One region of the Streptomyces sp. NPDC037271 genome, then DNA from elsewhere that is predicted to be linked to it. Evidence: riboswitches for the same ligand, from Rfam matches in the RefSeq annotation. Region 1 holds a riboswitch; the other holds the start of a gene.
What was found. A riboswitch is a leader RNA that binds a small molecule or an ion and turns the genes downstream of it on or off. The one in region 1 is predicted to bind glycine.
Positions count from the first base shown of each region.

Region 2: another riboswitch for glycine. It lies ahead of gcvT (glycine cleavage system aminomethyltransferase GcvT); the one in region 1 lies ahead of gcvP (aminomethyl-transferring glycine dehydrogenase).

Region 1 is NZ_JBVJVN010000003.1:432,038-436,057, reverse strand. It holds gene ACZ7G3_RS09775 (DNA polymerase IV) at 1-850, shown strand, start outside; gene ACZ7G3_RS09770 (PRC-barrel domain-containing protein) at 1,065-1,442, opposite strand; glycine riboswitch at 1,580-1,675, shown strand; gene gcvP (aminomethyl-transferring glycine dehydrogenase) at 1,851-4,020, shown strand, end outside.
Region 2 is NZ_JBVJVN010000016.1:124,033-128,052, forward strand. It holds gene ACZ7G3_RS25125 (enhanced serine sensitivity protein SseB C-terminal domain-containing protein) at 1-413, opposite strand, end outside; gene ACZ7G3_RS25130 (enhanced serine sensitivity protein SseB) at 607-1,371, opposite strand; gene ACZ7G3_RS25135 (AAA family ATPase) at 1,451-2,119, opposite strand; glycine riboswitch at 2,300-2,393, shown strand; glycine riboswitch at 2,394-2,511, shown strand; gene gcvT (glycine cleavage system aminomethyltransferase GcvT) at 2,551-3,669, shown strand; gene gcvH (glycine cleavage system protein GcvH) at 3,818-4,020, shown strand, end outside.

The DNA of each region.
Region 1 (4,020 bases):
CGGCGAGATCGCCGAGGCGGGCGAGGACGAGCTCGTACGGCTGCTGGGCAAGGCGCACGGGCATGCCCTCTACGCCATGGCCCTGGCCCGTGACGAGCGGCCCGTGGTGGCCGAGCGGGAGACCAAGTCGGTGTCCGTCGAGGACACCTACGACGTGGACATCCACGACCGGTTGCGGGTCGGTGTGGAAGTCGGGCGGCTGGCCGACCGGTGCGTACGGAGGCTGCGCGCCTCCGGGCTGTCCGGGCGGACCATCGTGCTCAAGGTACGCAGGTACGACTTCTCCACGCTGACGCGCTCCGAGACCCTCCGGGGGCCCACGGACGACCCGGGTGTGGTGCGGGAGGCCGCGGCCCGGCTGCTGGACTCCGTGGACACCACGGGCGGCGTGCGGCTGCTCGGGGTCGGCGTCAGCGGACTCGCCGACTACACGCAGGAGGACCTCTTCGCGCAGGCGGCGGGGGACCGGGCCGACGAGCTCGCCGAGGAACCCGATCCGGAGCCCGCCGCGGAGCACCGGCCGGCCCCCGCCGAGCGCCGGTGGCCGGCGGGGCACGACGTGCGGCACGCGGAGTACGGGCACGGGTGGGTGCAGGGCAGCGGACTGGGGAGGGTCACCGTGCGGTTCGAGACGCCCTACTCGGAGACCGGCCGGGTACGGACCTTCCCGGTGGACGACCCGGACCTGGCACCGGCGGATCCGCTGCCACTGGTCGCGCCCGTGCCGCGAAGACCCGGGGCGTCCGGGCCGGCGGGCGCGGAGGGCGGCCCGGACCTCGCCGCGGGCACCGACGCGCGGACCGGCCCGGCGGGGCCCGCGTGTCCTGCCGTCGGCCAGGACCTGACGTGACGGCGCCCGCCGACCGGCGCCGGGGAGGGGGACCGAGGGGGCCGGCCGGAAGACGGAAGGGGAGGCGGGGGAGGGTGTCGGCGAGCGTCGGCAGGGCCGGTGGGGTTGCTCCTCGTGTCCTGCGGGCGGCGGAGAGGGCGGTCGGAGCCCGCGTCTGCGCCACGATCCTCCGGATGGGCCCGGGCGGGCAGGGCGCGGTGGGACCGGACCGCCGTCAGCTCTCCTCCTTGCCCTGGCCCGCCAGCCTGCCGAAGTCGTGGTCGGGGAGCGGGGGAGGAGCGGCGACGTCGAGACCGTAGTGGTGGTAGAGCTGGAGTTCCTGTTCCGGCGAGAGATGGCGGCCGACGCCGAAGTCGGGAGCCTCCCTGATCAGAGCCCGGTCGAAGGGCACGCGCAGGGTGCCCTCGACCAGCTCGCTGGGCTCCAGGGGCACGAAGGCGTCCCTGCTGAACAGGCCGGTGCGTATGGCAGCCCACTCGGGGACCCCGGTGGCGTCGTCGAGATAGACCTCGTCGACAGTGCCGATCCGGGTGCCGTTGCGGTCGAACGCCTTGCGGCCGATCAGATTGCGCGGGTCGATGTCGGTACGCACGGGGCCCTCCATTGGGTCGCACTGGGCTCGCACACCAGCCGCCGAATCATCCGTAAGTACTACAAAAGAGCACATATGGCCGGTCGGCCACTCGAAGTCCGTGCGGCGACCTCGCTGGTACGCTGGCAAACGGCTGCTGACCCCGTGCGGGAGAGTCCTCCGGACACCACCGGAGGCGCCGAAGGAGCAAATCCTCCCCGGAATCTCTCAGGCTCACGTACCGCACGGACGAGGTCACTCTGGAAAGCAGGGCGGGCGTCAACGGCTTCCGCTCTCACCGACGGTGAAAGCCGGGAGAGCCCTCGGGCCCCCGGTGAAGCTCTCAGGTCGAGATGACAGAGGGGGAGGCCGTCCGGGTACCCGCGCCGTGGTGCCCCTCGAAGGTCGTCAGACCAGGAGGCCTCCGCAATGACCGCCCATCGCACTCCGCTCTCCGAGCTCGAACAGTCGGCACCGTTCGAGCAGCGCCACATCGGCCCCGACCAAGAGGCCCGGGCCAAGATGCTCGCGCAGGTCGGCTACGGTTCGCTCGACGAGCTGACGGCCGCCGCGGTGCCGGATGTGATCAAGAACGCCGACGCGCTGGACCTGCCCGGTGCGCGCTCCGAGGCCGAGGTGCTGGCCGAGCTGCGCTCCCTGGCCGACCGCAACCAGGTCCTCGACTCCATGATCGGCCTCGGCTACTACGGCACCTTCACCCCGCCGGTCATCCTGCGCAACGTCATGGAGAACCCGGCCTGGTACACCGCGTACACGCCGTACCAGCCGGAGATCTCCCAGGGACGTCTCGAGGCCCTGCTGAACTTCCAGACCATGGTGGCCGAGCTCACCGGCCTGCCGACCTCCGGTGCCTCGCTGCTCGACGAGGGCACCGCCGCCGCCGAGGCCATGGCGCTCTCCCGGCGCATGGGCAAGAACAAGAAGGGCCTCTTCCTGGTCGACGCGGACGCCCTGCCGCAGACCATCGCCGTGATACGGACCCGCGCCGAGCCGACCGGCGTCGAGGTCGTCGTCGCCGACCTCGGCGAGGGCATCCCGGCCGAGGTCGCGGAGCGGGAGATCAACGGCGTCCTGATCCAGTACCCGGGCGCCTCCGGTGCCGTGCGCGACATCAAGCCGGTGATCGACCGGGCGCACGAGCTCGGCGCCCTCGTCACCGTCGCCGCCGACCTGCTCGCCCTCACGCTGCTCACCTCGCCCGGCGAGCTGGGCGCGGACATCGCCATCGGCACCACGCAGCGCTTCGGTGTGCCGATGGGCTTCGGCGGACCGCACGCCGGCTACATGGCGGTGCACGAGAAGTTCGCGCGCAGCCTGCCCGGCCGCCTGGTCGGCGTCTCCGTGGACGCCGACGGCAACAAGGCCTACCGCCTCGCCCTGCAGACCCGCGAGCAGCACATCCGCCGCGAGAAGGCCACCAGCAACATCTGCACCGCGCAGGTGCTGCTCGCCGTCATGGCCGGCATGTACGCCGTGTACCACGGGCCGGAGGGGCTGCGGGCCGTCGCGCGCCGCACCCACCGGTACGCCACGGTCATCGCCGCGGGTCTCGCGGCCGGCGGTGTCGAGATCGTGCACGGCGCCTACTTCGACACGGTCACCGCGCGGGTGCCGGGCCGGGCCGCCGAGGTCGTCCACGCCGCCCGGGAGAACGGCATCAACCTGCGCCTCGTCGACGCCGACCACGTGTCGTTCGCCTGCGACGAGACCACCACGCGCGCCCAGGTCGGCGGCGTGTGGAACGCCTTCGGCGTCGAGGGCGACATCGAGGCGCTGGACGCGGCGACCGGGGAGACGCTGCCCGAGGCCCGGCTGCGCACCGACGACTTCCTGACCCACCCGGTCTTCCACCAGTACCGCTCCGAGACCGCGATGCTGCGCTACCTGCGCCGCCTCGCGGACCGCGACTACGCGCTGGACCGCGGCATGATCCCGCTGGGCTCCTGCACCATGAAGCTCAACGCGACCACCGAGATGGAGCCGGTGACGTGGCCGGAGTTCGGTGCCCTGCACCCCTTCGCGCCCGCCGCGCAGGCGCAGGGCTACCTCACGCTCATCCGTGAGCTGGAGGAGCGGCTCGCCGAGGTCACCGGGTACGACAAGGTCTCGCTCCAGCCGAACGCCGGGTCGCAGGGCGAGTTCGCCGGCCTGCTCGCCGTACGCGCCTACCACCGCGCCAACGGTGACGAGCAGCGCACCGTCTGCCTCATCCCGTCCTCCGCGCACGGCACCAACGCCGCCAGCGCGGTCATGGCCGGCATGAAGGTCGTCGTCGTCAAGACCGCCGAGGACGGCGAGATCGACGTCGAGGACCTGCGCGCCAAGATCGAGAAGCACCGCGACGAGCTGTCCGTGCTGATGATCACGTACCCCTCCACGCACGGCGTCTTCGAGGAGCACGTCGCCGACATCTGCGCCCGGGTGCACGACGCCGGCGGCCAGGTCTACGTGGACGGCGCCAACCTCAACGCCCTGGTCGGCCTCGCCAAGCCCGGCCACTTCGGCGGCGACGTCTCCCACCTGAACCTGCACAAGACGTTCTGCATCCCGCACGGCGGCGGCGGTCCGGGCGTCGGCC
Region 2 (4,020 bases), on a different contig from region 1:
AGGGGGCCCGCCGGCTGGCGGTCCAGGCCGGAGGCGATGCGGCGCAGGTCGAGCCACGGGATGCCGACACCGCCGCCGGGGGCGTGCGGATTGAGCCACAGGCCGTAGTGGTCCGGGTAGAGGGCGCGGGCCACCTCCAGGCCGTCGACCACTTCGTACGACCGGTTCCAGCCGCTGGCCGACAGCTCCTGGGCGGAGGTGACGCAGGGCGCGTAGCCGTAGCCGTCGACCTCCATGTTCCCGTACTGGGCGTCGGGGGAGCCGGCCTGGCCGTGCCAGAGCAGCATCCAGACCTGGCCGGATGTGGGGGTGGCGAGCGCGCGCAGCAGGGCCTCGTAGGCGTCGTAGCGCCCGGGCGTCACCTGGCGCAGCATGTGCTCGACCTGTCCGGTCGTGGTGCCGCTGGCGCTCACGCGTATCGCCCCTTCGAGAAGTTCCCCGGTTGTGGAAACCAGCTTAAGGCTCCGCCGGTCGGGGGGCTCCTATGAGCTCGGGGCGTGCGGTTGTCCGGCGTCTGCGGCGCCGTTGTGGCTTGTCGCGCCCACGCGGCGGAGCCGCACATGTCAGAGCCCCGCGCCCCTCACCGGCGTCGGCCTCACCGGCGTTCTACAAGTCCCGGTCGTAGAACGGGCGGACGTTCGCCCGCATCCAGTCGCAGACCGGGTCCTGGGCCGCCTCCAGGAGGACCAGGTTGACCTGGTACTTCAGGGGAGCCCTGGTCAGGGCCCGGCCCAGGGCGTCCAGGGGGAGGGCGCGGGCGTCACCCTCCCAGTGGGTGAGTTCGACGCCGACGAACATGACGGGGTCGGCGGTCTCGACGGCGGCCATGCAGCGGCGGGCGGTGCGGACGACGCCGATCGCGGCGAACTCGGCGGAGGCGGCGGTGAGGAAGTCCACCGGGTCGTCCTGCCAGTCCGGCTCGAAGAGGCGGACCCGGCCGCCGGACGCGGGTCCGTCCAGCGGGGTGCGGCCGGCCCGGCACAGCTCGGCCACGGCGGGCGGCGGCAGCGGGATGCCGACCGCGCCGTCCGGGTTGACGGCGATGCCGACCTGCGGGGGCAGGCCGCGGGCGAACTCCGCGGCGGGGGCGACGGTGTACGCCATCTGCGCGCCGGCCACCTGGCGGAGCTGCTCCTCGGAGCTGAAGACCGGTACGTAGGCCTGGCCGTCGACCTCCAGGGAGGGCAGGTCGAGGGAGCCGCTGTGCGGGCCGCCGCCGTTCGGCAGGGGGATCCACAGGAAGCTGCGGCCGAGCACCTCCACGATCCGGCCGCCGGCGCCCGGCACTCCGAGGGAGGCGGACAACACCTCCTCCAGCTCGTTGCCGGGCCACCCGCCGTACGGGTGTTGCGCCTGTGCCGGGACGTCCATCTGCCTACCTACCGCCTGCCTGGTACCGCTGCTGTGACGGGAAAGGCTAACCCGTTCGGCCCCGCGGCCCTACGGTGCGTCACCCCGTGAAGGCGATACGGCGGAGCGTGTTGGCCGCCGCCCGGTCCAGGAGGACCGCCGAGGTGCAGCCGGCGGGCAGGGTGCCCTCGGTCACCGCGCGCAGCAGGCGGGTGTTGGCCGAGCGGTGCCGCAGGAACGCGTACCGCGACACGCCCCGGCCGCGCTCGCGCTGGCCGGCCAGGGCCTCGTCGGCCTCGACGTCGAGCAGCAGCAGGTGGAGTGTGCCGTCACGGCGGCGGGCCTCGCGGGCCAGCCAGCCGCGCACCCAGGCCTGGGTGCCGCAGTCGTGCACGACGACGCCCTCGCCGGAGCGCAGGGCCCTGCGCAGTCCGGCGTAGTGGGCGAGGCGGACGAGGGGGCGGTAGAGCCCGTACGGCACGAAGCGCGGCATGCGGCGGTCCCAGCGGTCCCGGGTGTCCTGGGAGTCGATGCGCGGTCCGCGCACGGTGCGCTCCATCAGCGTGGACTTCCCGCTGCCGGGCAGGCCGGTGATCACCACCAGGTCCCGGGGTCCGAAGAGCAGGGCGTGCGGGCTGCGGCCGTCCCGGTCCCGCAGATCGCGGACGACGGGTGCGGGCAGCTCGGCGCACGCCTGGGGTGCCGGGGCGACGGGCTGCTCGGGCAGCGCGAGACCGGAGGTGGTGGCGTACGCCGTGGTCCTGTTCACCGTGATCGTCCTCCCCTGGGGCGGTTCACGAGTTCCCATCCCCGTCGAGTGTAAAGAGAAGGTAATGCGCAGGTCTCGCGTTTTCGTGCGCTTACTGCCACAAGCCGGTTACAGATATCGGTCTGCCCACGGATCGGCGGGGCGTGCAATGATGGCGGCGCCAACTGCATACCGGCCGTTTGAATCCGCGCGGGAGAGTCCCCGGCCGCGCCGGGGCGCCGAAGGAGCAAGTCCCTCCCTTGAATCTCTCAGGCCCCGTTACCGCGCGGGCGAGGCACATCTGAAAAGCGGGCCGCCCCTCGACGGGCTGCCCCACCCAAGGTGCAAGTCCCGGCCACCGCGCTCCGGTGGCCGTGACGAACCTCTCAGGTTCCGATGACAGATGGGGAGGATCGACCTCGCCACGTCCTGTCCTGGGAGACGAACGACCGATGAGCAGTACCGAACTCCGCCGTACCGCGCTCGATGCCACGCATCGCGCGCTGGGCGCGACGATGACCGACTTCGCCGGCTGGGACATGCCCCTGCGCTACGGCTCCGAGCGGGACGAGCACGTCGCGGTGCGCACCCGGGCCGGGCTCTTCGACCTCTCCCACATGGGTGAGATCACGGTCACCGGGCCCCAGGCCGCCGACCTGCTGGACTACGCGCTGGTCGGCAACATCGGCAGCGTGAAGCCGGGCCGCGCCCGCTACACCATGATCTGCCGCGAGGACGGCGGCATCCTGGACGACCTGATCGTCTACCGCCTGGGCGACCAGGAGTACATGGTCGTCGCCAACGCCTCCAACGCCCAGGTGGTGCTGGACGCGCTGACCGGGCGCTCGGCCGGCTTCGACGCCGAGGTGCGCGACGACCGCGACGCCTACGCGCTGCTCGCCGTGCAGGGCCCCGAGTCCCCGGCGATCCTCGCGTCGCTGACCGACGCCGACCTGGACGGCCTGAAGTACTACGCCGGTCTGCCCGGCACCGTGGCCGGCGTCCCGGCACTCATCGCGCGCACCGGCTACACCGGCGAGGACGGCTTCGAGCTGTTCGTGAAGCCGGAGCACGCCGTCGGGCTGTGGCAGGCGCTGACCCGGGCGGGCGAGGGCGCCGGGCTGGTCCCGTGCGGACTGTCCTGCCGGGACACGCTCCGCCTGGAGGCGGGCATGCCGCTGTACGGGCACGAGCTGTCGACCGCGCTGACGCCCTTCGACGCCGGGCTCGGCCGGGTGGTGAAGTTCGAGAAGGAGGGCGACTTCGTCGGGCGCGCCGCGCTGACCGAGGCCGCCTCCCGGGCCGAGCAGAACCCGCCCCGCGTCCTGGTCGGCCTGGTCGCCGAGGGCCGCCGGGTGCCGCGCGCCGGGTACCAGGTCGTCGCCGGCGGCGAGGTCGTCGGCGAGGTCACCTCCGGGGCGCCGTCCCCGACGCTGGGCAAGCCGATCGCCATGGCGTACGTCGACCCCGCGCACGCGGCACCCGGCACCGCGGGTGTGGGCGTGGACATCCGGGGCAGCCACGAGCCGTACGAGGTCGTGGCGCTGCCGTTCTACAAGCGGCAGAAGTAGACACCGGGCGGACGGCGGCGCCCTCGTCGCCCCGCGCGTGTCCTCGTCGCCCCGCGCGTGTCCTCGCTGCTCACCAGCGGTTTCAGCAGCCCCTTCACCAGCAGCCCCCCGTCACCAGCACTCCCTCGCGTACAGGAGAATTCAGGCCATGAGCAACCCCCAGCAGCTGCGCTACAGCAAGGAGCACGAGTGGCTGTCGGGCGCCGAGGACGGCGCCTCGACGGTCGGCATCACGGAGCACGCGGCCAACGCACTCGGTGACGTCGTCTTCGTCCAGCTCCCCGAGGTCGGCGACTCGGTGTCCGCGGGCGAGACCTGCGGCGAACTGGAGTCGACCAAGTCGGTCTCCGA